One region of the Neobacillus oceani genome, then DNA from elsewhere that is predicted to be linked to it. Evidence: a T-box and tRNA genes for the amino acid it is inferred to sense, from the RefSeq annotation. Region 1 holds a T-box; the other holds one or more tRNA genes.

Region 1 (14,691 bases):
GTCAACGCGGTCGTGAACGGTGAACCACTCACTTTCCAAATTGAGAGCAAACGGGGGGACAAAATCCGGGTCAAAATCGGCAACGAACTAAAATTCATCAAAATCGACGATATTTCGGAAATGAAAATTCAATAAAGATGCTGTAAAGGGGCTTTCTGGCGACAGAAATCTCCTTTTGCTTTCATGCGAGCGCCCGCTTCCCAGGGCAGAAAACAATTCTTTAGGAAAAAATACCGCCTAAATGCATATGTATGGAACGAGGCACTGAAGCGAAACACAAAAGGTGATCGCGAAATCATGAAGTAGTTTATTCGCCACTATAAAAAATCATTAAAAAAGACTGTTTCAGGTTTAATGAAACAGTCTGACAGTTCATCAGAGCAAGGTTTGTGGGAAGATGCAGGAAACGCCGCAGAAGCAGTTGAGGTCAACGGTTATGCAGACGCCGGAGCGAACGAGGGCTCTTGCATTATTAAGATTTTCTACACAGCCAAAGCCGCTATTTTGGTTTGGTCCTTCACAAAGAGTGAAATCTGCATTTGGCCCTTCACCTCTTCGGATGCCCAAAATTTCAAGGGTTGCGCAGCAAGTTTCTGGATCTACATCAATAACCTTGAAAACGCAGCCGCAGACGACTTCAAAAGGTGTTTGCGGAGATTGGGTATCTCTCCTAACTCCGGTTGCCTGGAAAGGTGCACATGTGCTCTTGCAGATTAGGATGACAGGGATAGTGTCAGGGCCTATTGGGTTTATGCCGCCGACAAGCTCTTGAATAGCCCTGCTGCAGCCGAATTCGCACTCTTCAGTAGTCGGGTTTATTTTATCCTGGGCTTCCACGATTGCGAGCAACGTATCACAGACGCAATTGCTCGTGAAGAAATCTGAACCACAACTCATGGATTCTCCTCCTTTTAGGTAAATAGTATTTGCACTATCAGACTATGTTTGGAAAGAGAAGGTGGGATGGGTAAACGCCCATTTTTAGTTATTTTCATCAGGGATACGAGCCTTCTTTTATCAAAAGACAGGAGTGGCGCAAATGGAAAACTTCCCAATCGGGCTTTTGGCTCTTATCGGCCTCGCTTCTTTCAGGCTGACCCGTGTAATCGTTTATGATAAAATTGCCGAATTTTTTCGCTCACCTTTCCTTGATGAAATAATCGAAGACGGGGAAATTTATATCACTCCAAAAGGAAAAGGGCTCCGGAAATGGATCGGCGAACTGATCAGCTGCTACTGGTGCACAGGCGTCTGGGTAAGCGCGGGACTCATTGGCGCATACTTTTATTTTCCGAAAATCGGAATCCCGGTTATCCTCATCTTCGCTGTAGCCGCCATCGCTAGCATCCTCGAAACAATAATCGGGCGGCTCCTAGGCGACTGAAGTGAACATGCTCCTCCTTGGCGCCATATATTATAGGGCAGGGAACTTCTAAGAAAGGAGCATGGAAATGGAGAAGAAACAGAAACGCCCCGTATACACAGCCAGGCCCGAACAAATCACCAAAGCCCAGCCGGACGATAAGCCCGAAGCCCCCAAGAAGAAAAAAGGTTGCGGCTGCGGCGGGAACAAAAAACGCGCGAATTAAGAATGAAAGCTGCCTTCCGGGGACAGCTTTTTTGTTTTTTTGGAAAAATGGGCCCATGCGATAAACCGGCGCCACAAGCCAATACACACCGCATAGCGGATAGAATTTCAACACGGTAGGCATAAAATCACCAACCCTGCGAAAAATAAAAATCAAATGGATTCAGGCAGGAAGGGTTGGATTATGAAAAAAATGTTAGTAGTCACAACAGCAGTTTTCGCTATGCTCACTGGTACAGCCTGTCAGGGCAGGGATGACACAACCAGCACGAGGCTTGCCCTTATGAAAACAACCAATCCCGAGCCTATACGTACCTTGGACAGCAACACCAAGACATCGGAGAAGGACGTCAAAAAGGAAGTCGCCTCCATGCCCGAACTTTATGATGTTGCCGTCATAAAAGGGAAAAAGGATATCCTGGTCGCCTACAAGGTTAAGCACATGTACCGTTTCAGGATGAAGGCGATTGAGAAAAAGCTGACAAAAAAGCTGGAGAAAAAATACCCGGATGCCAATTTCACCGTTTCAAGCGATTATAAAATATTCCTCGAAGCCTCAAGGCTAAAGGATGAGGTAAAGCGAGGAAAAATGTCCGGCAAAGAAGCGGAGGACCGCCTTCAGCAAATAATTAAATTACAGCAGGAGAAAACTTAAGGAGGCATGGATGATGGGCGGCTCAAATCAAAAAACTGCCGAACAGGAAAAGTATGGACAACTTCAAAAAAAGCATGAATTGAAGCGGCCTGTGGCAAAAAACTGCCTGAGGGCCTTTTGGGTAGGCGGCGCAATCTGCCTAGTGGGGCAGGCGGTCAGCTACTTTTACATTTATTTTTTTAATTTTACCGAGCAGACAGCGGGGAATCCGACCGTCGCGACGATGGTGTTTTTCTCAATGCTGCTGACCGGCTTTGGGATTTACGATCATCTTGGGCAATACGCGGGCGCCGGAAGCGGGGTTCCTGTTACTGGTTTCGGTAACGCCGTTATATCGGCCGCAATCGAGCACAGGACGGAGGGGTTCGTTCTTGGAGTTGGCGGGAATATGTTCAAGGTAGCCGGTTCGGTTATTCTTTTTGGGGTGTTTTCCGCCTTTGTCGTTGCCCTTATTAAAACATTGCTCATTATGTGGGGGGTCATTTAATGCTTAAGGGCGGCCAGACGTGGATATTCGACAGCCGGCCGGAAATACTGTCGACCGGCGTAACCGGCGGCCCATTCGAGGCGGCCGGCAATCTTGCGGAAGATTTTGATGTCCTCCACGATGATCTGTGGATGGGAGAGGACACATACGAAAAGGCGCACAGCCTCCTCATCGATAAAGCGGTCGAAACGGCCATGAAGAAGGGGGGCGTAACCAGTAAGGAAATTCAATTTTTTCTGGCGGGCGACTTGATCAACCAGATTACCCCAACAAGCTTCGCGGCCAGAAAGGCGGAAATTCCCTATTTTGGTTTGTTCGGCGCCTGTTCAACGTCAATGGAAGGGTTGGCTCTGTCGGCCTTTATCCTGAATTACGGGGGCGCTCGCTACATCCTTACCGGTGCGTCTAGCCACAATGCCGCTGTTGAAAAGCAATTCAGGTATCCGACGGAGTACGGCGGGCAGAAGCCGCCGACGGCACAATGGACCGCGACAGGCGCAGGCGTGGCCCTACTGCAAAAAAACAATGGTTCCGGCACGCTGCCGTATATAACGTCAGCGACAATTGGAAAGGTAATCGACATGGGGCTTACTGATCCGTTCAATATGGGTGGGGCCATGGCGCCTGCAGCGGCGGACACGATTGCGGCCCATTTCAGCGATACCGGCAGGGACCCATCATATTACGATTTAATTGTAACAGGTGACCTTGCGAAAGTTGGCAGCAGCGCCGCCTATGAACTTCTTGCCAATAAGGGGCTGAAAATCCGGCAAGACCAGTTCCGTGATTGCGGAATGATGCTTTTCAAAGAAAACCAGCCCGTCCAGGCGGGCGCAAGCGGGGCAGGCTGTTCCGCCATCGTCCTTTATGGGCATTTGCTGAAAGAAATGAAAAAAGGGACCTACAAGCGCATCCTTGCAGTAGCAACTGGGGCGCTCCTTTCCCCGCTTACGTACCAGCAGGGGGAAAGCATACCTTGTATCGCCCACGCGGTTTCAATTGAAATGGACGGGAGGCAATAAGATGCTGGCAATGTTTTTTTGGGCGTTTGTCACTGGCGGGCTAATATGCGTGATAGGCCAGCTCCTCCTTGATATCGGCAAACTGACCCCGGGCCATATGCTGAGCCTGATGGTCGTCATAGGGGCGGTTCTCGATGGCTTTGGCCTCTATGAACCATTCATGGATTTCGCCGGGGCTGGGGCTACCGTCCCAATCACCAGCTTCGGGAACTCACTCGTCCACGGAGCGCTCCAGGAAGCCGACCAGCACGGGCTTGTCGGCGTTTTGACCGGGATGTTCGAAGTAACTAGCTCAGGTATTTCAGCGGCAATCATTTTCGGTTTTATCGGGGCGCTCGTTTTCAGGCCGAAAGGATAAAATTTTTCGAATAGGAATCTTAAAGCGGATGGGATGAGGCCTATACACTTTGTCTACGCTTCACATACTGTAGTAGTGAAAGTAGAAAAGTGAGGTGACTATCTATGGGCTGGGGATTCGGTGGCTGCGGATACGGCTATGGCGGCGGTTATGGCTACGGCGGCGGCTATGGTTATGGTTCCACATTTGTCTTGATTGTGGTGTTGTTCATCCTGTTGATTATCGTAGGCGCAAGCTTCTACTAATACAGGAATAAAGCCCTGCTGGACATCCAGCCGGGCTTTTATTAACCATCAAGATTCTTTTTTAATAGGGAACACTTTCCTTTCACATAATCGCGCTGCCTTCATACTATAAAGTAGCCTATGAAGGAGCGTGACGACAGAAATGGATAACGGCTTTTTCAAAAACATTGAAAAAAAGACCGGGGTCAATATGAAGGATATCTTTGACCTTGCCGCATCTTTGCAAAACGCGAATTTTAAAGATGAAAAGACCGTACGGGGCGTCATCCAGCGGGTGTCCCATATAGCGCGCAAGCCAGTGACGAAGGACGTCGAGGACAAAATTGTCCAATCCATCATCAACGATGGCAAATCGCTTGATTTTAACACAATCGCGAATATGCTGAACAAAAAATAACAAAGGTCCGGCCGTTTCAATATGTGGCCGGACTTTTGTTTTGATAAGGGATGGAACTAAAGTACTGCCTTTTTAAGATGCTAGTATGTCCCGCCTTTAGTGTGCTCTTCCTCTTCATAGGCAATGACGACAAGATTCTTGTTCGCCTGTCCGCTCAGGGATTTTTCGAAGGATTTAATTTCATGGACCAATTGCTCGGACAAATCTGCGGCGTTATATGTTTTTTCTTCCATCACTCTCACCTCTTCTATATCATTGACAGTAAAGGAAACGAATATTCAATGAAGGGAGAGTAGGGATGGATATTGAAATTAGGCGGCCAACTGGTGGCGATACCATTGAACTGCACCGCTTTTTTCGGACTGTCATAGTAGATACATACAGAAAAGAAGGCATTGGCGATCAGGTGGACGACTTGGAGGAAGAGATAAAAACGAAAGAGTATTACCTGGCAACGGACCTTGCCACCAATGGCCGCGACAGGTACTTTTTAGTGGCGGTCACTGGTGAAAGGATCGTGGGCTCAATTGAATTTGGCCCCGCAAGCAGCCTCATCCGGGAATGTACGGATGGCGAGTTAAGCGGCCTTCTGGAGGTTGGGACCGTATTCGTCCATCCCGAATTCCAGCAAAAAGGGATTGGCAATTTGCTGTTTGCATCGATAGTTGGGGTGCTTAGGGATAAGGGGATTGAGGAATGCTGCCTAGACAGCGGGTATCGAAATGCCCAGAAAATCTGGAAAAAGAAATTCGGCGTACCCCATTATGTGTTAAAGGATTATTGGGGTGAAGGGTTTGACCATATGATATGGAGGGTCGATGTCCGTTAAGGAAGGCAAACAGAAAACAGGGCACTCTGCCATTTTCGGCAGCAGTGCCCTGTTTGTTTTTGGCGAAAAAAGAATCCAAGCATCCTTTATCGCTTTAAATCCTTCCTTACAGGAGTGAGGAACCTCGTCGGGTTGGCCGCTCGGTTGCGGCGCATCGACGGGACGGAAATGTACAGCCGTTCCATCGCCCTAGTGATGGCGACATAAAAGAGCCTGCGTTCCTCCTCAAGCGGGGCTGAATCCCCGTTCCGGAGGCTTTCAAGCGCATAATCATGCGGCAGGCTGCCATCTACGGCCCCGAGGATATAAACGGTTTTGTATTCAAGCCCTTTTGCGCGGTGGATCGTACTAAGGGTAATGGCGCTCGTGAAATGTTTGCCGAGATTCTTGATTTCCCTGTTCATCGCGGCCATATGCGACGCATGTTCCAGCAAAGCGGGAATGGCATCGAACGGTTTCGAGGCGACCTTCAAATCTTTTACATCATCGGAGCCTTTTTCGAGCTTGTTCCCTTCGCTTCCGCGTTTTTTTAAATAATCAAGGAATCCAAGTTCTTTTTCAATTTTCTCAATCGCGGCATTTGGTGCAAGGCCCCGCATCGTTTTTAACGCAGATACAGCCGATTTTAGTTTTTTCTGCTGGAAGGCATGGGCCGTTTTGACTTTTCCGAGCGCCTCGAGGGCGGTGCAGTCGTCAAGGATGGTCGCCGCTTTTATATCCGAAAGGACTTCCTGTTTTAAAAACAATGCCGGAAGGATGGAGGCGACTGCCAGGATGTCATCCTCATCAACAGCAAGCTTCAGGAATCCGAGGACCGTTTTCACCGTCCGGCGTTCATAAAATGATTCGGCATCCTGTTCGATTCGGAAGGGGAGATTCGACGTGGCGAGCCGTTCGAAAATCGCCCGTGAGCCGGCATGAGTCCGGTAAAGGATTGCGAAATCGCCGGGATCGGCGCCAGCCGCAATCTTTTCCTGGATGTCGGTCACCACCATCGTCGCCTCTTCCTCTTCGTCATACGGGAAAAATACTACTGGGGGAATGCCCGCTGTTGATTGCGCGGCCATTTCCTTCCTGCGCCTTTTTTTGTTATAAGAAATAATTCGGTTCGCCGCGGCGACGATTTCGTTTGTTGATCGGTAATTCTGGCTTAATAAAACAAGCCTCGCACCTGGAAAATCATGCTCAAAATTAAGAAGGAACTCGGGCGAGCTGCCTCGGAATGAATAAATCGTCTGGTCGTCATCGCCGACGGCGCAAACATTTTTTGTTTTTGCCGAAAGCATTTTAATCAATTCATATTGGACCTTGTTAATATCCTGGAACTCATCAATAAGGAAATAACGGAACCGGTCCTGGTACATTTCAAGAATGTCCGGTGAAGTTTGGAACAATTCGTGGCAGCCGGTCAGCATATCGTCGAAATCAAACAGGCCCTGTCGCTGTTTATAGACTTCATAGCGCTCATAGAGAAGGAGCGCGGTTTCCTCCCATTCGGAGTCCGCCTTGACTTCCGCGGGTGACAGGAGTGAATTTTTCCAATAACCGATTTGCTGCAGGGCAAGGTCAAACGGGAACTCCTTTTCGGACAATCCTAGCTCCCTGGCCGCATCCTTGATGATCCGCTCCCGCTGCCATTCCTTTTTCAGCAGCCTGTCCCCATTCCACCTGTCGCGGTCCGCATGCATCAGGATTCGATAGAAGATGCTGTGGAATGTCCCGGACACAAGCTTTGAGAGAAGCTCGCTTTTCATGTTTGGATAACGGAGGAGGCGTGACTTCATTTCCTGTGCGGCTTTCGTTGTAAACGTGACAAGCATGATTTCAGAAGGGGCGATGCCGCGTACATCCAGCATGTAGGCGGTCCTTGCCGTTAGCACCCGGGTTTTCCCGCTCCCGGCACCGGCAAGGACAAGGATCGGCCCTTCCGTTTCAGTCACGGCCGCAGCTTGGTTGCCATCGAGCGTAAAGCCTTCCGACTCAAGCAATTTTAAATAATCGTGCGGGTCTTCAGGTACCGGAAGGACCGCGGTGGCTGCTCCTCCGCGGATGGCAAGCTCCTGCGCAGCCTGGAAGGATTCGCCCACCGGTTTTGAGGTCGGTACCCGGAATCCTCCGATTTCACGTGTTTCCCGGATGGCATTGGTCGCATCAGGGCATTTTTTTTCAGAATCATAAAGATGGAAAAAATGCGGCTCTTGTTCAATCCCCAAGTAAAGCCGGACGGGCTCAAGGCACGCAGGACATGAAAGTTCCCCATTCCGGCCAGACAAATAGATCTTTTGATAACGCTCGCGGCTTAATGTATGTAAATGAATCGTTCCGTTTTTAAAAATTGCTGATTTCATTCTACTATCCCCATATCTAACAGTCATAACACGAACTCTATGATAACAGACATTTAGCGTTCCCGGAAGTTTCGATTGTCCCGTTTTTTGCACAGGCGGCTGAGGCTTGATGGTTTGAGCCGTTCGAGTATCGGGTAAAGGAGTGTCGATCCAGATCATGATGAAACGAGGCGTGGCAATGAAGAAGACCGTCGTATACAGCCTGGTGCTGCTAATGGGGACGGCAATCACATGTATTTTGCTTGAGTATTACCGATTGGGATCCCTTTTAGGATTTATGTTCATAGCTTCATCCGTCTCTGCCGGGCTATTGTATTCGGCGGTGAACCAGGATTTCGGTGCCGAGGATAGAACAGGTGACTTTTACCTATAAAAAAGCTCTTGCCACGTAGTCAGGCAAGAGCTTTTCAGCTTATCTAGGAAATTATACAATAGAACCTTGTGAATAACTCGAAATAAGTTATTGTAATCCAGCTCCACAAGGAAAGCTACGGCAGCATAGCATCGCACGAAGGAAAAGTGTTTTTCTTTTCCGAGGAGCGCCTAGCCCCTCTCTGGTCTAAGCCGGTTCCCTCCGGAGGGCAGGCCCGTCCTGCGGGCCCCGTCTTATGCTGGTCGGGGCTGACCACTAAGGAAAGCTCCTTAGAATAATCATCGCAGGGACAAGCGATTTTTGCTTGTCGCGAAGGCTCTTGCGCATTTTGTTTCTATATGGATTTCACCATCGTTTTATGCGGAATTCCCGCGTCAAGGAATTCATCGGAAACAACTTCGTAACCCAGTCCTTCGTAGAAGGGAATCGCATGGACCTGGGCATTCAGTTTAAGCTTCTGTGCTCCCTGCTCCTTCGCGTATTCCTCGATTTTGTTCATGATGGCTTTGCCGGCGCCCGTACCGCGGGCTTCCTTCAGGACGCAGATCCGTTCCACTTTCCCGTACCCATCGACAAAGCGGAAGCGGCCCGCGCCCTGCGGCTCAGTCCCGTTGTAAAGGACAAAGTGGGCGCAATCATCTTCGTATTGATCTATCTCTTCTTCTTCGGGCACTTGCTGCTCAATAACAAATACCGTCATTCTTACTGAAAAGGCATCCTGTTTTTCTCTCTCGGTTGTGGCTAAAACAACATCCATAAAATTACTCTGCTTCCTTCCCAAGACGGAATGTTTCATAAACCGTCCACTGCCCGCTCTCAAGCTGATAGAGGAGGTGGAAGCGGTCGATTTCTTCTTCGTGGTCAATCCCTTGCATTTTGAGTGTCCCGTAAACATCGAAATGTTCATCATCGGACAGTTTTTGGCCAATCGTAATATGCGGGACAAATTTGTATGCTTGATCAGGGCTGTTTACAATGTCATTCAACTCTTTATGAAGGGCAATGATTTCCTCGCTTGGCTCGACCTTCAAATAGATGACATTGTTTACAGGATGAAAGGAGCTAATCTTGGATGTTCTTAAACTGAAAGGTTCATGTTTTTCTGATGCATCACGAAGCTTCTTTGCTAGTGTTTCAGCTTCTTCTTCGGATGATTCAAATGCATTAACCAGCGTAAGGTGCGGCGCTATCAGGGCATAATGGGGATCATACCGTTTTCGGTAAGAATTCACCCAGTCCTGAAGCTGTTTTGTTGGGAAAAGCGCAACTCCGAATCTCATACGACCTACCTCCAAGAGTCCAAATTTGCTGTATGTTATTATACAGCAGATGGTTTTTGTCCTTCAAAATATTATAGCAAATTTGTTTCCGAAAATATATTGTTGGCAAGGCAGATTGAAAAATATAGATAAAAAGTCTGTCGAATAAAGTGATATAAGCACTGTAAATAATTTTGTAATGAGAAAAAAGCTTTATTGAAAAAAGAATTTAAAGTCGGATGCCTTGCCGAGCCTCCAGACAGTTATCTAAAAAATAACTCCTTAATGGCTGCCCGGAGGTCCGGCTGCCAATAGGTCCAAGCATGGCCGCCTTCGAATTCCCGGTACTGGCAGCTGATCGGTTTTTTTGAGAAAAGAGAGTTCAGTTCCCTGTTTGGCGAGAGGAAATCCGCTATTTTCCCATTAACCAGTTCAGCCTCATCTTCCTTGTTCCCGACCGAATGGTAAATATGGAGGGGCGGATTCCCGCTGTATTTTTTTACGGCATCCAAAATGGCATCATTCACATAAGGCGATTGGGCCAGCACTTTTCCGAATGTGTTCGGATAAAGGAGCGCCGCATGCAGCGCAACTGTTCCGGCTAGAGAATCTCCGGCAAGCGCGCGGGTCGAACCCATTTGGTATGTCGGGTATTCCCTGTCAAGCCACGGAACGAGTTCGTGGGCAAGGAAGCGGAGGTACGCATCATGCTTATCACCATCAGGATGATACTTACTGCGCCGGTCGTCCGTGTCCTTATATGGGATACCGACAATGATCAGATTCTCAATCTCCTTTTTTGTTAAAAGTTCATCGGCAAGCGTCCCGATTCGGCCAAGCCTGAAATAATCCTGTCCATCCTGTGCGATCAGGATCGAATATTTATAAAGAGGCGAAAAAGTTGCGGGCAGATGGATCAATAATTCGACCGTCTCGCCCAAGGCAACGCTTTCAAATTGAACTTCCTGGACAGTTCCACGCTGGTATTCCATTGCATTTCCTCCGGCTCGTTTAGATTGTCAAAAAAATTTTACCATAATAGGTACGGAAAAGCTTTTCGGAAAGGAAAGGGAGTAGCTGTTCATCGAAAGATAATGTCAAAATTGTGGACAGTTGGGGGGATTGGCAGGGCAAGGGGAGATTTCCGGAAGTACAGGAAGAATTCCAGAGGGCAAAACTTCAGGGGGTCGATAGTTCAGTGCTTGCAAAGAGATAGCAGGCTTTCCACTAAAACAGCTGCAAAGTCTCTTTTTCTGGTAAAATGGATATACTATTAATAGGACATGGAGGGGGTTTCGATGAGAGAGATTGATTTTATCAAACTGACGGAAAAAATAGCAGAACGGAAGCCGGCTGTGGAAAGGGAACTTTTACTAGGGAAGAATGAAGACCGGCTTTTCCGGAAGCGGCCCCGGGATCCGCATGAAGCTGAAGTACTTGATCGATTGAGCGTCGAGAAATGGAAACGATATGTCAAAGAGGGGAAAATAAAGTACCTGGGGAAGAGGGAATGGTACTATGACCCAAGTTGAAAAGGGAAAACTTGACCTGAAACAGTTAGCGAATAAAACGCAGTTTGAAAAGATGGTCGGTGTGGTTGCGATATTGACTAAGATTTTTCAGGAGCAAAACCTTAAACCGATAATTGTTGGGGGACTTGCAGTTGAAATCTATACTCATAGCGACTATACAACAGTCGATATTGATATCGTCTTCAGCCAGTGGACACTTGCGAAAGACGTCCTCTCCAAATTAGGTTTCAAGCAATATGGCAGGCATTTTTTTCACGAAGAGCTTCATGTCAGCATTGAAGTCCCGGGAGATATGCTTGAGGATTCCGATGAGGATAAAGTCATTAAAATGAATCTTCCCAATGGGGACTTCGTGTATGTAATAGGGATAGAGGATATTATCCTAGACCGCCTAAGAGCTTGCAAGCACTGGAAATCAACATCGGATTGTGAATGGGCAAAGAGGCTTTACCTCATCCATAGCGAAACAGTCGACAAAGATTATTTGATTCAATGCGCGAAACGCGACCAGACTAATGATCTTTTATTGGAATGGAAACTTTAATAAACATTTTTCAAACCACGGATTTTGGCTGTTGCATTAAATTGCCATCCTGATTATAATAAATCCAACCTAATTGAATACAGGCGTTGAAGAGGAAAAGTAGAATGAAGTTATTTTTCACAGAGAGCTTCGGGTGCTGAAAAGAAGCAAAAATACTCATTTGAAAAATGGCCTCTGAGCCCCGTACTGAAAGCGCGGAATCGTGCGAGTAGGCTGCGGCGAGTGCGGGCCCTCGTTACCAAAGCCACAGTATAAGAGCAGTCTGGCTGCTCCGTACTTGCAGAGACTGGCTGTGCGAGCGGCTGGTGAATGAAGGTGGAACCACGAGACAATAGCCTCGTCCTTATCTAGTTTTTAGATGAGGGCGGGGCTTTTTTGTTTTTTTAAAAAGGAGGAGATTGGAATGGCAGTTTTTATTGGAGGGGCATGGCCGTATGCGAATGGATCACTACATCTTGGCCACATCGCAAGCCTGCTTCCAGGTGACATATTGGCTAGGTATTACCGGCAAAAAGGGGAAAGGGTGCTCTATGTTTCCGGCAGCGACTGCAACGGGACGCCGATTGCGATAAGGGCGAAACAGGAGGGGATCTCACCCGATGAAGTAGCGGACCGCTATCACAAAGAGTTTGAGGATACGTTTAGGAAACTTGGCTTTTCCTACGATTGCTACACCCGGACGGACTCCCGGCACCACCACGAAACCGTCCAGCAGCTTTTCCTGACGCTTTTGGGGAACGGACATATTTATAAAAAAGAAATCGAGCAAACGTACTGCGAAACATGCGTGCAGTTTCTGCCAGATCGCTATGTTGAAGGGAACTGCCCTCATTGTGGGCAGCACTCGCGCGGAGATCAGTGCGACCATTGCTCAGCGATTCTCGACCCGCTCGATTTGTTGGAAAGGAAATGCAAGCTTTGCGGCACCCCGCCAACTGTCAGGAGCACCGAACATTTTTATTTTTCCCTTGGTAATTTCCAAGAGCGAATCGGCGAATATGTGGGTGAGGCGAAAAATTCGTCAGCCTGGCGGGAAAATGCCATTCAGTTAAGCGAGCGTTATTTGCGAGAGGGACTGCAGGACAGGGCGGTATCAAGGGATATGGACAGGGGCATCAGCATTCCTGTAAAGGGGTATGAAGAGAAGAAAATATATGTCTGGATTGAAGCTGTGTTTGGCTATTACTCAGCGGGGAAATCGTGGGCGGAGCAGACTGGCGCCGATGATTCGGGGTATTGGAGTGACAAGGTGAAGGCGTATTATGTACATGGAAAAGACAATATTCCGTTCCATAGCCTAATCTGGCCTGCCCTCCTGATGGGTGCGGGAATTCCCGCTTTGCCATCCCATATTGTTTCGAATGAATATCTTACTCTTGAAAAGAAAAAGATTTCCACGAGCCGCAACTGGGCCGTCTGGCTGCCGGATATTACAAAGGATTATGATCCCGATTCAATCCGTTATTTTCTCACCATCAACGCTCCAGAAAGCCGGGATACCGATTTCTCTTGGCGGGAGTTCATTTACAGCCACAATTCCGAACTGCTGGGAGGATACGGGAATTTGGTGAACAGGACATTAAAGTTTATTGAAAAATATTATGGCGGTGAAGTTCCGGAGGCGGAACTGGATCCTGAAGTCGCCCAGGAGGTTACTCGAGTTTACAAGTCGGCGGGGCGGCTAATTGAAGAAGGCCATTTTAAAAAGCCTTTGGAGGAAGTTTTCGAGCTTATAAGGTTCGCAAATAAATATTTCGATGATCAAAAGCCGTGGAAGCAGGTTGTGGAAGACAAGGATGAATGCGAACGGACGCTGTTTAACTGTGTTGTTGTCCTTACGAATCTGGCGAGGCTCCTTGCGCCGTTCCTTCCGTATTCAAGCGGGAAGCTGAACGCTATGCTTGGCGTTGATGAGGGTTCCTGGGAGCCAGTTTTGGCTTTTTCCGGGGGGATAAGGGAGGTCGAGCCTCTTTTTGAACGAATTGACTTGGGGAAGATTGAGGAAGAAGTTGAGAAGTTAAGAAGAAGCGGGATGTAGGTAGATTTGAGTTGCGAAATTTATTCGGTGGGGTGGCGAATTTGCGGATAGAGCAGGCATATTTCCAAGAGAAACCGGGAACTTCAGGATAAACCGGGAAAACATGAGGATAAACAAGAAGAATCTCAGGATAAAACCGTAAGAATCTCATGGAATCGATAGCAAAGTGCTTGCAGTATAATACTGAAACAATCAAAAATGAGGTGGCTGAACAATGCAGCCACCTTTCCTATTCTGCGAGAACGTCCCGATACTCTTCCTTCCGTTCGAGCACTTTTTTTGCAAAAGAACAGGCCGGGATGATTAGTTTCTGCTCTTCCTTGGCAAAATCCCCAATGCGGTAGACAAGTTTTTTTCCTAGTCCGCGCCCATTCTGATCTTCATCGACCAGCGTGTGGGTGACGGTAATGATTTCTTTGCCATCCTTCCCGGCGCCGCCTGGAACATACTGAATCCGCCCGATTACTTTACCGTTCTCCTCAATGTAAAACTCATTGTTTCCATGTTTGATTTCTGCCATCTAACCAGCTCCTATCGAAATCTTTCATCCTCCATCATTTTCCCCAAAAAGAAAAGAATAATCGATGAGGTGAAAAAATTGATTATTCATGTGTATTATAGGTAGTAAAAAATGTTTCCTTGGGAGGGCCTGGAAAAAGAAAAAAAGAACCATTCATGGGAAATGGCTCTTCTTGAATATATATTAACTTACACGCCTTGGCTTGTATGGCCTTGCCGAGAGGATGTTTTCCAGCTTGAATGTGCGCATTTTATTCCTGAGCAGGCAAAACGCATAGACATCGTTTCCCTTTACGCCGCGAATAATCATTTTGCGTTGGGAAAGCTCGTTTTTCTTTGACAAATAAATGATTTCAAGAGGCATGTTTTCTTCCATTGAACGGAGAAGCATTCCATTCATCTCAACACCTTCTTTCTATTCCTATTATATACGAACATCCGTTCTTTATTCATCGTTTTTGCCTGGAAATTAAGGATTTTTTATAAAAAACTTTGTC
Region 2 (14,691 bases), 880 kb from region 1:
TGATCGATCTTTCGGAAGTATCCTATATGGACAGTACAGGCCTCGGAGTAATCGTTGGCGTATTCAAATCGGTCCGCAGCCACAACGGCGAGTTCAAGCTGGTTGGGTTATCGGAGCGGTTAATCAGACTTTTTGAAATTACAGGTCTGGCTGACATCATAGATATTAACAGCCAGATAGAGGGTGGAGTGCAATGAGCCAGGCGTTTGACTATATTGAAATGAAAATCCCGGCCAAGCCCGAATATGTAGGAGTCATTCGCCTTACACTTTCCGGCATCGCTAGCCGGATGGGATTTTCATATGATGATTTGGAAGATTTGAAAATTGCGACGAGTGAAGCATGCACGAATGCTGTCCAGCATGCCTACAAGAACAAGGGACAGGGCGAAGTGATTGTCGGTTTTGGCCTCTATCCGGACCGGCTTGAAGTGATGGTGGCGGATAACGGGCAAAGTTTTGATTTCGAGTCGGCAAGGCAGGGCCTTGGCCGGTATGAAGACAATGATTCCGTGGAGTTTTTGCGTGAAGGAGGCTTAGGGCTTTACCTGATTGAAACGCTTATGGATGAAGTAAGGATTCACCATAAAGAAGGTGTCACGGTCTTCATGACGAAGTACCTCGAAGGAGAGCAGGTGGAGACGGATGTCGAAACAATCTCAACCTAACTCCTCCGGGAAACAGGAAATAAACGAACTAATCAAAGCGTATCAGCTCCATCAGGATAACGATGCCCAGGAGCAGCTGGTCCTTCACTACAAAAATCTTGTTGAAACAATCGCACGTAAATATTCCAAAGGGCGCTCATTCCATGAAGATATTTTTCAAGTGGGGATGATCGGCCTTCTTGGGGCGATCAGAAGATATGACGAGTCGTTCGGGAAAAGTTTCGAGGCATTCGCGGTACCGACGATTATCGGGGAAATCAAGCGATTTCTAAGGGATAAGACATGGAGTGTCCATGTTCCGAGAAGGATCAAGGAGCTTGGCCCGAAAATCAAAACAACCGTCGAGGAACTGACCACAAAGCTCCATCGTTCGCCAAAGGTAATTGAGATCGCTGAAGCCCTTGAGGTTTCCGAAGAAGAGGTGCTTGAAGCGATGGAAATGGGTAAAAGCTACCAGGCCCTTTCCGTCGACCATTCTATCGAAGCGGATTCGGACGGAGGTACTGTCACCTTGCTTGATATCGTCGGCAGTGTGGACGAAGGGTATGAAAAGATCAACCAAAGGCTGGTCCTAGAAAAAGTCCTCCATGTCCTCAATGACCGTGAAAAGAAAATCATCCAGTACACCTACCTGGAGAATATGAGCCAAAAGGATGCTGGCGACAAGCTCGGCATATCCCAGATGCATGTATCCCGTTTGCAAAGGCGGGCAATTAAAAAGCTGCAGGAAGCGATCCATGCGGAGGCCAATAACTCGGAGTGTCTTTCATGAACCATCTTGTAAAAGACAACATTGAGGTTTATGCGCATCAAACACCCAAAGAAGGAAAATCCCAATGCGGGGACAGCTACTTCTTCGTTGCAACCGATGACTATTTCGTATGTGTACTCGCCGATGGCCTTGGCAGCGGCCAATACGCCTACGAAGCATCGAACGCGGTTGTCCTGGCGGTGGAAAAAAACCACCATGAAGACGTGGAAACTTTAATGAAATTTTGCAATGATGCCCTTGCCAATAAAAGGGGAGCAGCGGTTTCCGTACTGAAAGTCTATTTCCATGCAAGGGAGTTTGTATACAGCTGCGTAGGGAACATCCGCTTCTTTTTGTATTCCTCAAAAGGAAAGCTGACCTATCCCCTCCCAGTCACAGGCTACCTGTCTGGAAAACCGCAAACCTACCATACACAGCGCTTTTCCTATGATCCCCATTCCAAATTCCTGATTTTCTCGGATGGATATGATTTTCACGGAGTGAAAGCCCTCCTGAAGGGCCTCTTCCCTGTCACCATGATCGCCGACGAAATCAAACGCAAATATCCAACGAAATCAGATGACGCGACCTTTATCATCGGGAGCCTGCATTAATGCAGGCTCTTTTGCTTTTTTAAAAAAAGGACAATGCCAAGCGCTTCCGGTGCATTCGCTATACACCCCCTTTTGGCAGTTTTTGTATCCAACATCCACTACTGTGTTTCTTCCAATCCCGATAGTTTGATACAATAGAAAGGAAGCAAGAAAGAGTGGAGGAATGGTTAGGTGAATGAAACCATCACAAAGAACGATGAATTCGCAAAACTGATTGCCAAGGAACAGGGACTGTCCCTTAAGCAGGTCAACAATGTCATGTCGCTCGTCAGCGAAGGAAACACGGTACCTTTCATTGCCCGTTACAGAAAAGAACAGACGGGCGCGCTTGATGAAGTGCAAATCCGCAACATAATGGAAAGATGGCAATACCTGCAAAACCTTGGACAAAGGAAAGAAGAAATCCTACGCTCGATTACGGAGCAGGGAAAATTAACAGATGAATTGGCCAAACAAATAGAAAAAGCTACAAAACTCCAGGAGTTGGAAGATCTGTACAGGCCGTACAAGCAAAAGCGGCGGACAAAGGCGACGGTTGCCAAAGAAAAGGGCCTTGAGCCATTGGCAGACTGGCTGCTAACCCTTACGGCCGGTTCTGTTGAAGTGAAGGCGAAAGAGTTCCTATCAGAGGAAAAGGACGTCCTTTCAGTCGAAGATGCGATTGCCGGCGCAAAGGATATAATAGCCGAGCGCGTGTCGGATGACGCGGAAAGCAGGAAGTGGATCCGGAAGGAAATGTTTAAAACAGGGTCAATCGTCTCGGCAGTCAAGGACGCCGAAAAGGATGAAAAGAAAGTGTTTGAAATGTATTACGACTATGAAGAGCCTGTTAGCAAAATCGTCCCTCACCGAATCCTTGCCCTCAACCGTGGGGAAAAGGATGAAATTCTCCGTGTCGCGGTAAAAGCTGGGACAGATTCAATCATGAACTATTTAACAAAAAAGTGGATTGGAAAAGCACACTCGCCTTCCGCTCCATTCGTGACGGAAGCAATCGAGGATGGCTACAAAAGGCTTATCCAGCCTTCAATTGAGCGGGAAATCCGCAATGAGTTGACTGAAAAGGCAGAGGAGCAAGCCATACACATTTTTGCCGAAAACCTGCGGAAATTACTGCTTCAGCCGCCGCTAAAGGGGAAGGTAGTGCTTGCCGTCGACCCTGCCTTCCGGACGGGCTGCAAGCTTGCCGTTGTAGATGAAACGGGTAAGGTTATGAAAATAGATGTCATCTACCCTCATCCGCCAGTATCAAAACGGCGTGAAGCAAAAGAAAAATTTACTGCCATTTTATCCGACTATAAAGTGGAGATGGTTGCGATTGGGAACGGAACAGCTTCAAGGGAAACAGAGCAGTTTGTTGCTGATATTCTTAAAGAAGTGAACCAGGACACTTATTATTTAATTGTCAATGAGGCGGGAGCAAGCGTCTATTCCGCTTCAGACCTTGCCCGTGAGGAATTCCCGCATTTGCAGGTAGAAGAACGGAGTGCCGTTTCTATTGGAAGGCGCCTTCAGGATCCGCTTGCGGAGCTTGTTAAAATCGATCCGAAATCGGTCGGTGTCGGCCAGTACCAGCATGACGTTTCGCAAAAGAGGCTGTCGGAATCGCTCCATTTTGTCGTCGAAACGGCAGTTAACCAGGTAGGCGTGAACGTAAACACAGCCTCGCCTTCCCTGCTCCAATATGTAGCCGGCCTGACGAAAACTACCGCCGCGAACATAGTCAAGCAGCGTGAAGAAGAAGGAAAATTTGTCAACCGCTCGCAATTGAAGAAAATTCCGCGCTTGGGCGCCAAGACATATGAACAGGCCATCGGCTTCCTTCGCATCCTGGATGGGACAGAACCCCTGGACCGGACTGGCATCCACCCTGAAAATTATAGCGCGGTGAAAAAACTGCTCGCAAGCCTTGGATTAACGACAACGGACCTTGGCAGTGACAGGCTGAAAGAAGCATTGGGACAACTCGATCACGGAAAAGTGGCCGAAGAGCTTGAAATTGGGGAAATCACGTTGAAGGACATTATCGACGCCCTTATCCGGCCCGAACGGGATCCTCGTGATGAACTAGATGCTCCATTGCTTAAAAAAGATGTGTTAAAACTCGAGGACCTCCAACCAGGAATGGAACTTCAGGGGACAGTAAGGAATGTGGTCGATTTCGGTGCCTTTGTAGATATCGGCGTTAAACAGGATGGGCTCGTCCATATCAGCAAGTTAAGGAAGCAATTTGTCAAGCATCCGCTTGATGTCGTTTCTGTCGGGGACGTCGTCACTGTGTGGGTTGATTCAGTCGATAAACAAAAAGGCCGTGTCTCCCTGACGATGATCCAGCCTGAATCGGCGAAAGGGATCAATAACTAATTAGGCGGCTAGGCCAATTAAGGTTTAGCTATGTATGTGTACTACAACGTAAAAATGGCGTGCCTGGGAAATGCGGGCACGTCTTTTTTTGAGGTGGTTTGGAAGATAAACAGGAGTTAGGATGGATACTTCCTTCTATAGAAGAACCAGCATTGGTTAAGGAGTTTAATCTGATAACGATTCTTTTCATAAAATGCCCGCCTCATCCTGTTTTGGAACCATGTTGGCATTCAAGTGCCCTCCCTGCGTACCATAATGTTTTTCTATTCTATGCTATAATAGGTTGTCATGTTCAACGGAAAGAGGTGGCGAATTGCAGATGGACAACCAGGACCTTCAGGGATTGACGGAAAAAATTTCACAGGAGCAATTTGGCCTGCCCTTCCTGCACAAAGCCGTTTTTAATTCCAGGTTGCGCACAACAGGCGGAAGGTACCTTTTGAAAACCCATAACATTGAAATAAATAAACGCTATTTGGAACAGTTGGGCTATGACGAATTGGTCGGAATCATAAAACATGAACTTTGCCACTACCACCTCCATCTGCTTGGTAAGGGATACAAGCATAGGGACGCGGACTTCAGAGCGTTGTTGAAAAAAGTCGGAGCGCCGAGGTTTTGTGGCCAGCTTCCCGAAAGCGGAGTAAAGAAGAAAAGCAAAAAGATCGTGGTCTATGAATGCGCAGCCTGCGGAACTGTCTTCAAAAGAAGGCGAAACATAAATACAGCCAAGTATGTATGCGGAAAATGTAGAGGAGAACTCCGAAAAGTAAAGGAAATGCACGCGCAGTAGAGGGTGGAAGGAAAGCCAAAATTTATATGCCAATCATTCTTGACATTGAGGTGCACCGTCATTATAATGGTAAGAGTCGACGGAAGGAACAACAAACTTTCTGGATGTAAAACCTAGTCTCAGCTTGCTTTGGTTAACTGAGGCGGGGACACAAAATGCTATATAAGCGTATGGGTAATACTATTTATTCCGCAGTAGCTCAGTGGTAGAGACGAGCATCACTTCCCTGAATTAACTGCGAGTTGTACACGCCGAGCCGCTGCTCGCGGATCTTTCTGAGGCGGGGACACAAAATGCTATATAGGCGTATGGATATACTTATTATTCCGCAGTAGCTCAGTGGTAGAGCAATCGGCTGTTAACCGATCGGTCGTAGGTTCGAGTCCTACCTGCGGAGCCATTATGGGGAAGTACTCAAGAGGCTGAAGAGGCGCCCCTGCTAAGGGTGTAGGTCGGGTGACCGGCGCGAGGGTTCAAATCCCTCCTTCTCCGCTCCGTATTTTCAATGGCCCCTTGGTCAAGCGGTTAAGACACCGCCCTTTCACGGCGGTAACACGGGTTCGAATCCCGTAGGGGTCACTTTTATATTTTTGGGCTATAGCCAAGCGGTAAGGCAACGGACTTTGACTCCGTCATTCGTTGGTTCGAATCCAGCTAGCCCAGCCATTTTCTTTTGAGCCATTAGCTCAGTTGGTAGAGCATCTGACTTTTAATCAGAGGGTCGAAGGTTCGAGTCCTTCATGGCTCACCATTTAATATGCGGGTGTGGCGGAATTGGCAGACGCACCAGACTTAGGATCTGGCGCCGCGAGGCGTGGGGGTTCGACTCCCTTCACCCGCACCACAATATACCAGTTGCATTGCTGAAAAATAAGTGGTATGATTAATCTTGTCGCTAATTTAATTTACGCGGTCGTGGCGGAATGGCAGACGCGCTAGGTTGAGGGCCTAGTGGGGGCAACCCCGTGGAGGTTCAAGTCCTCTCGGCCGCACCAATAAAGGTATTGGTGCTTGTGAATTTGATTAAGTCTTTTTCGAAAATGTGCGCCCGTAGCTCAATTGGATAGAGCGTCTGACTACGGATCAGAAGGTTATGGGTTCGACTCCTTTCGGGCGCGCCATACTACGGGAAGTAGCTCAGCTTGGTAGAGCACTTGGTTTGGGACCAAGGGGTCGCAGGTTCGAATCCTGTCTTCCCGACCATTCGGGTTATAAATAAATATATGCGGGTGTAGTTTAATGGTAAAACTCCAGCCTTCCAAGCTGATGTCGTGGGTTCGATTCCCATCACCCGCTCCAAAAATTGTTCCTTGAAAACTAAACAAACAAGCGTCAACAAACAATAATATAGTGATCTTCGGATCACTAGCCAACGTAACTTTATGAGCTAAACTCATACTCTTTTTTGGAGAGTTTGATCCTGGCTCAGGACGAACGCTGGCGGCGTGCCTAATACATGCAAGTCGAGCGGAAGTTTCAAAAGCTTGCTTTTGAAACTTTAGCGGCGGACGGGTGAGTAACACGTGGGCAACCTGCCTGTAAGACTGGGATAACTTCGGGAAACCGGAGCTAATACCGGATAATCCTTTCTGACACATGTCAGGAAGCTGAAAGACGGTTTCGGCTGTCACTTACAGATGGGCCCGCGGCGCATTAGCTAGTTGGTGGGGTAATGGCCCACCAAGGCGACGATGCGTAGCCGACCTGAGAGGGTGATCGGCCACACTGGGACTGAGACACGGCCCAGACTCCTACGGGAGGCAGCAGTAGGGAATCTTCCGCAATGGACGAAAGTCTGACGGAGCAACGCCGCGTGAGCGAAGAAGGCCTTCGGGTCGTAAAGCTCTGTTGTCAGGGAAGAACAAGTACCGGAGTAACTGCCGGTACCTTGACGGTACCTGACCAGAAAGCCACGGCTAACTACGTGCCAGCAGCCGCGGTAATACGTAGGTGGCAAGCGTTGTCCGGAATTATTGGGCGTAAAGCGCGCGCAGGCGGCCTCTTAAGTCTGATGTGAAAGCCCACGGCTCAACCGTGGAGGGTCATTGGAAACTGGGGGGCTTGAGTGCAGAAGAGGAGAGCGGAATTCCACGTGTAGCGGTGAAATGCGTAGAGATGTGGAGGAACACCAGTGGCGAAGGCGGCTCTCTGGTCTGTAACTGACGCTGAGGCGCGAAAGCGTGGGGAGCGAACAGGATTAGATACCCTGGTAGTCCACGCCGTAAACGATGAGTGCTAAGTGTTAGAGGGTTTCCGCCCTTTAGTGCTGCAGCAAACGCATTAAGCACTCCGCCTGGGGAGTACGGCCGCAAGGCTGAAACTCAAAGGAATTGACGGGGGCCCGCACAAGCGGTGGAGCATGTGGTTTAATTCGAAGCAACGCGAAGAACCTTACCAGGTCTTGACATCCTCTGACACTCCTGGAGACAGGACGTTCCCCTTCGGGGGACAGAGTGACAGGTGGTGCATGGTTGTCGTCAGCTCGTGTCGTGAGATGTTGGGTTAAGTCCCGCAACGAGCGCAACCCTTGATCTTAGTTGCCAGCATTCAGTTGGGCACTCTAAGGTGACTGCCGGTGACAAACCGGAGGAAGGTGGGGATGACGTCAAATCATCATGCCCCTTATGACCTGGGCTACACACGTGCTACAATGGATGGTACAAAGGGCAGCGAAGCCGCGAGGTGGAGCCAATCCCATAAAACCATTCTCAGTTCGGATTGCAGGCTGCAACTCGCCTGCATGAAGCCGGAATCGCTAGTAATCGCGGATCAGCATGCCGCGGTGAATACGTTCCCGGGCCTTGTACACACCGCCCGTCACACCACGGGAGTTTGTAACACCCGAAGTCGGTGGGGTAACCGCAAGGAGCCAGCCGCCTAAGGTGGGACAGATGACTGGGGTGAAGTCGTAACAAGGTAGCCGTATCGGAAGGTGCGGCTGGATCACCTCCTTTCTAAGGATATTGCCTTCGGGCAATCGGAATGCGGACCTTTTGGTCCGTAAGTTGACCGCTTGTTTGTTTAGTTTTGAGGGAGCAATCCTTCAAAGTTTTTTTTGACTCTGCCCTTTCGGGCAAAGTTTGTTCCTTGAAAACTGGATAATGTTAAGAAGAAGTAACCAAGAAGAACCGAGTGATCGCCATTTTAGTTTTCTCTCTGGTAAACAGAGTGGAATGACCTTTTAGGTTAAGTTAGAAAGGGCGCACGGTGGATGCCTTGGCACTAGGAGCCGATGAAGGACGGGACTAACACCGATATGCTCCGGGGAGCTGTAAGTGAGCTTTGATCCGGAGATTTCCGAATGGGGAAACCCGCCATCCGTAATGGGGTGGCATCTTTACCTGAATCCATAGGGTATTGAAGGCAGACCCGGGGAACTGAAACATCTAAGTACCCGGAGGAAGAGAAAGCAAACGCGATTCCCCAAGTAGCGGCGAGCGAAACGGGACATAGCCCAAACCGGAAGGCTTGCCTTCCGGGGTTGTAGGACACTCTACATGGAGTTACAAAGGAACGGGGTAGGCGAAGAGGCCTGGAAAGGCCTGCCGGAGAAGGTAAAAGCCCTGTAGCTGAAACTTCGTTCCCTCCTGAGTGGATCCTGAGTACGGCCGGACACGTGAAATCCGGTCGGAATCCGGGAGGACCATCTCCCAAGGCTAAATACTCCCTAGTGACCGATAGTGAACCAGTACCGTGAGGGAAAGGTGAAAAGCACCCCGGAAGGGGAGTGAAAGAGATCCTGAAACCGTGTGCCTACAAGTAGTCAGAGCCCGTTCATGGGTGATGGCGTGCCTTTTGTAGAATGAACCGGCGAGTTACGGTCCCATGCAAGGTTAAGCCGAAGAGGCGGAGCCGCAGCGAAAGCGAGTCTGAATAGGGCGAATGAGTATGTGGCCGTAGACCCGAAACCAGGTGATCTACCCATGTCCAGGTTGAAGTCCAGGTAACACTGGATGGAGGACCGAACCCACGTACGTTGAAAAGTGCGGGGATGAGGTGTGGGTAGCGGTGAAATTCCAATCGAACCTGGAGATAGCTGGTTCTCTCCGAAATAGCTTTAGGGCTAGCCTCACGTAGTAAGAGTCTTGGAGGTAGAGCACTGTTTGGACTAGGGGCCCCCATCGGGTTACCGAATTCAGACAAACTCCGAATGCCAAAGACTTATCCGTGGGAGTCAGACTGCGAGTGATAAGATCCGTAGTCAAGAGGGAAACAGCCCAGACCACCAGCTAAGGTCCCAAAGTATACGTTAAGTGGAAAAGGATGTGGAGTTGCTTAGACAACCAGGATGTTGGCTTAGAAGCAGCCACCATTTAAAGAGTGCGTAATAGCTCACTGGTCGAGTGACTCTGCGCCGAAAATGTACCGGGGCTAAACGTATCACCGAAGCTGTGGATTGACATCTTCGATGTCAGTGGTAGGAGAGCGTTCCAAGGGCGTTGAAGCAGGACCGGAAGGACCTGTGGAGCGTTTGGAAGTGAGAATGCCGGTATGAGTAGCGAAAGATGGGTGAGAATCCCATCCACCGAATGCCTAAGGTTTCCTGAGGAAGGCTCGTCCGCTCAGGGTTAGTCGGGACCTAAGCCGAGGCCGAAAGGCGTAGGCGATGGACAACAGGTTGATATTCCTGTACCACCTCTTCATCGTTTGAGCAATGGGGGGACGCAGGAGGATAGGGTAAGCGCACTGTCGGATATGTGCGTCTAAGCAGTTAGGCTGGAAAGCAGGCAAATCCGCTTTCCGTGACGGCTGAGCTGTGACAGCGAGGGAAATTTAGTACCGAAGTTCCTGATTCCACACTGCCAAGAAAAGCCTCTAGCGAGATGGAAGGTGCCCGTACCGCAAACCGACACAGGTAGGCGAGGAGAGAATCCTAAGGTGAGCGAGAGAACTCTCGTTAAGGAACTCGGCAAAATGACCCCGTAACTTCGGGAGAAGGGGTGCTCTTTAGGGTTCATAGCCCTGAAGAGCCGCAGTGAATAGGCCCAGGCGACTGTTTAGCAAAAACACAGGTCTCTGCGAAGCCGCAAGGCGAAGTATAGGGGCTGACGCCTGCCCGGTGCTGGAAGGTTAAGAGGAGGGGTTAGCGCAAGCGAAGCTCTGAATCGAAGCCCCAGTAAACGGCGGCCGTAACTATAACGGTCCTAAGGTAGCGAAATTCCTTGTCGGGTAAGTTCCGACCCGCACGAAAGGCGTAACGATCTGGGCACTGTCTCAACGAGAGACTCGGTGAAATTATAGTACCTGTGAAGATGCAGGTTACCCGCGACAGGACGGAAAGACCCCGTGGAGCTTTACTGCAGCCTGATATTGAATTTTGGTACAGCTTGTACAGGATAGGTAGGAGCCTGTGAAGCCGGAGCGCCAGCTTCGGTGGAGGCGTCGGTGGGATACTACCCTGGCTGTATTGAAATTCTAACCCGCACCCATGATCTGGGTGGGAGACAGTGTCAGGCGGGCAGTTTGACTGGGGCGGTCGCCTCCCAAAATGTAACGGAGGCGCCCAAAGGTTCCCTCAGAATGGTTGGAAATCATTCGCAGAGTGTAAAGGCACAAGGGAGCTTGACTGCGAGACCTACAAGTCGAGCAGGGACGAAAGTCGGGCTTAGTGATCCGGTGGTTCCGCATGGAAGGGCCATCGCTCAACGGATAAAAGCTACCCCGGGGATAACAGGCTTATCTCCCCCAAGAGTCCACATCGACGGGGAGGTTTGGCACCTCGATGTCGGCTCATCGCATCCTGGGGCTGTAGTCGGTCCCAAGGGTTGGGCTGTTCGCCCATTAAAGCGGTACGCGAGCTGGGTTCAGAACGTCGTGAGACAGTTCGGTCCCTATCCGTCGTGGGCGCAGGAAATTTGAGAGGAGCTGTCCTTAGTACGAGAGGACCGGGATGGACGCACCGCTGGTGTACCAGTTGTCTTGCCAAAGGCATCGCTGGGTAGCTATGTGCGGACGGGATAAGTGCTGAAAGCATCTAAGCATGAAGCCCCCCTCAAGATGAGATTTCCCATTCGTAAGAAGTAAGATCCCTGAAAGATGATCAGGTTGATAGGTCAGAGGTGGAAGCACGGCGACGTGTGGAGCTGACTGATACTAATCGATCGAGGACTTAACCAAATAGATTGCTCGTTCTTCCGAACTTCTTCTGAAAATTATCCAGTTTTGAGGGAATGAACCTCAAACCAAATAGTCTGGCAGTTATGGCGAGAAGGCCACACCCGTTCCCATACCGAACACGGAAGTTAAGCTTCTCAGCGCCGATGGTAGTTGGGGCCTTGCCCCTGTGAGAGTAGGACGCTGCCGGGCTATACCTTATATTTTTGGGTATATAGAAACAAAATATTTTTTTATCGTCGCGGGGTGGAGCAGTTCGGTAGCTCGTCGGGCTCATAACCCGAAGGTCGCAGGTTCAAATCCTGCCCCCGCAATATGGTCCGGTAGTTCAGTTGGTTAGAATGCCTGCCTGTCACGCAGGAGGTCGCGGGTTCGAGTCCCGTCCGGACCGCCATTTTAGTTTCATAGTTTTTTATGAAAAAAACGAAACCAGGTTTCGTCTTTTTTTATGTTCAAAAGATAAAAATGGAGTTGACCACGGTCATTGGCTGTGGTCATTTTAATTTTTCGGAGAGAATAACCCAAGTAAGCATTTTGGATAATTGTCATTATCTATATCTGATAGTGACAATTAAATGGAAAAACACTGGTTAGGATGTCACTCAACCCCCATTTACGTTACATTGAAATGGCAAAACTCGATTAGGATGTCACTCAACCTTCATTTGCGTGACATTGAAAGGGCAAAACTCGGTTAGGATGTCACTCAACCCCCATTTACGTGACATTGAAATGGCAAAACTCGGTTAGGATGTCACTCAACCCCCATTTACGTGACATTGAAATGGCAAAACTCGGTTAGGATGTCACTCAACCTCCCTTTGCGTGACATTGAAAGAGCAAAACCCGGTTGGGATGTCCTCACTCCCCATTTGCGTGACAACAAAGGGTATAACCCGGTTTAGTTGTCACTAATAGCTCTAAAACACATAATGATAAAATTATTGAAGGTACCCGCTTCAGACATTCTTAGCATAACAACCCCTATAAGCCAGGGTAAAAAAACTCCTCCCTCACTTATAGATAAACCCTCAATCCCAAGGCACTTTTGCCCATTCTCCAAAAATCATGTAAACTACATAATGTAGACAAAATCCTTAGGAGCCATCCTAAGGGTTTTTCTAAGATATTGGACAGATTCCGGGTTTTCACCAGAAACGTCCGATGTAAGCAGCGTATCGGAAACAATTTTAGGATCTCCCGAAAAGAATCCAGTGTTTCCACCAGAATTAAGTACGTAGTTGTATATATAGATTTATAAAACACATTCCTTAAAAGGTGATTGAATGGAACCACTTGTATTTGAATATAAATCTTCCTCGACGGAGGAGACAGTCATTTTGGCCAAAAGGCTGGGGGGCATGCTGGAGCCGGGCGATGTTTTAACATTGGAGGGCGATCTTGGTGCGGGAAAAACGACATTCACCAAGGGTCTTGCCCAAGGGCTTGGAATAAAGAGGATGGTCAACAGCCCGACGTTTACAATCATTAAGGAATATCATGGCAGGCTGCCATTGTATCATATGGATGTTTACAGGGTTACGAACGAGAGCGAGGACCTCGGTTTTGATGAGTATTTCGAAGGCGAGGGTGTCACAGTTGTTGAATGGGCACACTTAATAGGGGATCAGCTGCCTGAAAACCGACTGGAGATTCAGCTGTATCATGAACCGAATGGTGGAAGGAGAATTCTTTTTAAGCCAAAGGGTTACAGATACGAGAGATTATGTGAGGAGTTTTTTTATGAAGATCTTGGCAATTGATACGTCCAATTATCCGCTTGGCGTTGCTGTTGTCGACGGGGATAAAGTCGTCGCAGAATACATCACAAATGTGAAACGGAACCATTCGGTAAGGATCATGCCTGCCATCGATTCCGCCATGAAGGAAGCTGAATTGAGGCCAGCCGATTTAAATAAAATTGTCGTTGCCGAGGGGCCTGGTTCCTATACAGGGGTGAGGATAGGCGTGACGATCGCTAAAACATTGGCGTGGACACTCGGCATCCCGCTTTCCGGAGTGTCCAGCCTTGAGGTGCTTGCAATGGCTGGGCGGTATTTCAATGGCTATATTGCCCCTGTTTTTGATGCCCGCAGAGGCCAGGTATATACAGGGCTATATAAATTTGAAAACGGCCAATTGGGAGTGGTCGAATCTGACCGCCTTGTTTTGATGAGTGACTGGGCAGAAAACCTCGCTGGCTTACAGGAGAAAACCTTGTTTGTCGGTAACGATGTTTCTCTGCATTTAGAAGCAATCACTAGTAAAATGGGAGAAAAGGCAGTTATTTCAGCTCCAACCGAAAGAAATCCGCGACCATCCGAACTAGCGCTTCTTGGTAAAAACAAACCTGATGCCGATGTTCATTCATTTGTCCCTAATTATATTCGCCTGGCGGAAGCGGAAGCAAAATGGCTTGAATCAAGGGGCGAATCACATGAGTAACCACACGGCCGACAGCAATGGATTATTTACGTTCCGGTTTATGCGGGAAGAAGATATCGACCAAATCATGATTGTGGAACAGGAATCATTTACTCTGCCCTGGAGCAGGGAGGCATTTTACAATGAATTGCACCACAATCAATACGCTGTGTATATTGTCCTTGAAGATGAAGGCAAAATCATTGGCTATGGAGGGGCTTGGGTTGTGCTGGATGAGGCGCATATCACCAATATAGCAGTCTTGCCTCAATACCGGGGCAGGAAGCTTGGCGAAGCGCTCTTGAAAAAGGTTCTTGACGTGGCAAGGGAGAATGGCGCGGAGACTGCAACCCTTGAAGTTCGAGTATCCAACACGCCCGCCAGGTCATTATACAAGAAAATGGGTTTTCAGGAAGGCGGTATAAGGAAAAAATACTATACCGACAACCAGGAAGACGGAATCGTTATGTGGGTGAAATTATGAGTAAAGATCAATTGATCTTGGGAATTGAGACAAGCTGTGACGAGACAGCGATAGCAATCGTAAGGAATGGCCGGGAAATCGCCGCGAATGTTGTGGCTTCTCAAATTGAGAGCCATAAGCGTTTCGGCGGGGTCGTGCCTGAAATCGCCTCCCGCCACCATGTAGAAGAAATAACAATCGTCCTTGAAGAGGCTCTTAAACAGGCGGAAGTGAAGATGGAAGACATCGATGCCATTGCTGTTACAGAAGGCCCGGGACTGGTCGGCGCTCTGCTGATTGGTGTAAATGCGGCCAAGGCACTCGCTTTTGCCCATCAAAAGCCGCTTGTTCCTGTCCATCATATTGCGGGCCATATTTACGCGAACAGGCTGCTAACGGAGATGAAATTCCCGCTTTTGTCCCTGGTTGTATCCGGCGGGCATACCGAGCTTGTTTATATGAAAGAACATGGGCATTTTGAAGTAATCGGAGAGACAAGGG

What was found. A T-box is a leader RNA that pairs with one kind of tRNA and senses whether it is charged. The one in region 1 lies ahead of metG (methionine--tRNA ligase), so its partner is inferred to be a tRNA-Met.
Region 2: it encodes a tRNA-Met, which carries the amino acid that the T-box ahead of metG (methionine--tRNA ligase) is inferred to sense. The anticodon was not compared.

What each region holds. Positions count from the first base shown of each region.
Region 1 covers NZ_CP143543.1:1,107,993-1,122,683, forward strand. Annotated here, with positions in the region: gene V1499_RS05535 (hypothetical protein) at 1-135, shown strand, start outside; gene V1499_RS05540 (CotY/CotZ family spore coat protein) at 376-897, opposite strand; gene V1499_RS05545 (DUF1360 domain-containing protein) at 1,040-1,384, shown strand; gene V1499_RS05550 (hypothetical protein) at 1,452-1,589, shown strand; gene V1499_RS05555 (YhcN/YlaJ family sporulation lipoprotein) at 1,773-2,243, shown strand; gene spoVAC (stage V sporulation protein AC) at 2,257-2,730, shown strand; gene spoVAD (stage V sporulation protein AD) at 2,730-3,752, shown strand; gene spoVAE (stage V sporulation protein AE) at 3,754-4,110, shown strand; gene V1499_RS05575 (YjcZ family sporulation protein) at 4,215-4,355, shown strand; gene V1499_RS05580 (stage VI sporulation protein F) at 4,498-4,752, shown strand; gene V1499_RS05585 (hypothetical protein) at 4,833-4,985, opposite strand; gene V1499_RS05590 (GNAT family N-acetyltransferase) at 5,051-5,581, shown strand; gene V1499_RS05595 (UvrD-helicase domain-containing protein) at 5,668-7,929, opposite strand; gene V1499_RS05600 (hypothetical protein) at 8,087-8,302, shown strand; gene V1499_RS05605 (GNAT family N-acetyltransferase) at 8,637-9,059, opposite strand; gene V1499_RS05610 (2'-5' RNA ligase family protein) at 9,064-9,582, opposite strand; gene V1499_RS05615 (alpha/beta hydrolase) at 9,825-10,553, opposite strand; gene V1499_RS05620 (hypothetical protein) at 10,860-11,093, shown strand; gene V1499_RS05625 (DUF6036 family nucleotidyltransferase) at 11,080-11,637, shown strand; T-box leader at 11,715-11,985, shown strand; gene metG (methionine--tRNA ligase) at 12,041-13,675, shown strand; gene V1499_RS05635 (GNAT family N-acetyltransferase) at 13,905-14,195, opposite strand; gene V1499_RS05640 (hypothetical protein) at 14,379-14,594, opposite strand.
Region 2 covers NZ_CP143543.1:232,269-246,959, forward strand. Annotated here, with positions in the region: gene V1499_RS01280 (anti-sigma factor antagonist) at 1-197, shown strand, start outside; gene rsbW (anti-sigma B factor RsbW) at 194-667, shown strand; gene sigB (RNA polymerase sigma factor SigB) at 645-1,439, shown strand; gene V1499_RS01295 (PP2C family serine/threonine-protein phosphatase) at 1,436-2,032, shown strand; gene V1499_RS01300 (Tex family protein) at 2,216-4,396, shown strand; gene cmpA (cortex morphogenetic protein CmpA) at 4,513-4,626, opposite strand; gene V1499_RS01310 (SprT family protein) at 4,716-5,189, shown strand; tRNA gene V1499_RS01315 (tRNA-Asn) at 5,515-5,589, shown strand; tRNA gene V1499_RS01320 (tRNA-Ser) at 5,594-5,681, shown strand; tRNA gene V1499_RS01325 (tRNA-Glu) at 5,697-5,768, shown strand; tRNA gene V1499_RS01330 (tRNA-Gln) at 5,781-5,855, shown strand; tRNA gene V1499_RS01335 (tRNA-Lys) at 5,865-5,940, shown strand; tRNA gene V1499_RS01340 (tRNA-Leu) at 5,949-6,033, shown strand; tRNA gene V1499_RS01345 (tRNA-Leu) at 6,099-6,184, shown strand; tRNA gene V1499_RS01350 (tRNA-Arg) at 6,234-6,310, shown strand; tRNA gene V1499_RS01355 (tRNA-Pro) at 6,316-6,392, shown strand; tRNA gene V1499_RS01360 (tRNA-Gly) at 6,415-6,488, shown strand; rRNA gene V1499_RS01365 (16S ribosomal RNA) at 6,592-8,143, shown strand; rRNA gene V1499_RS01370 (23S ribosomal RNA) at 8,374-11,306, shown strand; rRNA gene rrf (5S ribosomal RNA) at 11,380-11,495, shown strand; tRNA gene V1499_RS01380 (tRNA-Met) at 11,544-11,617, shown strand; tRNA gene V1499_RS01385 (tRNA-Asp) at 11,621-11,697, shown strand; gene tsaE (tRNA (adenosine(37)-N6)-threonylcarbamoyltransferase complex ATPase subunit type 1 TsaE) at 12,590-13,066, shown strand; gene tsaB (tRNA (adenosine(37)-N6)-threonylcarbamoyltransferase complex dimerization subunit type 1 TsaB) at 13,047-13,748, shown strand; gene rimI (ribosomal protein S18-alanine N-acetyltransferase) at 13,741-14,211, shown strand; gene tsaD (tRNA (adenosine(37)-N6)-threonylcarbamoyltransferase complex transferase subunit TsaD) at 14,208-14,691, shown strand, end outside.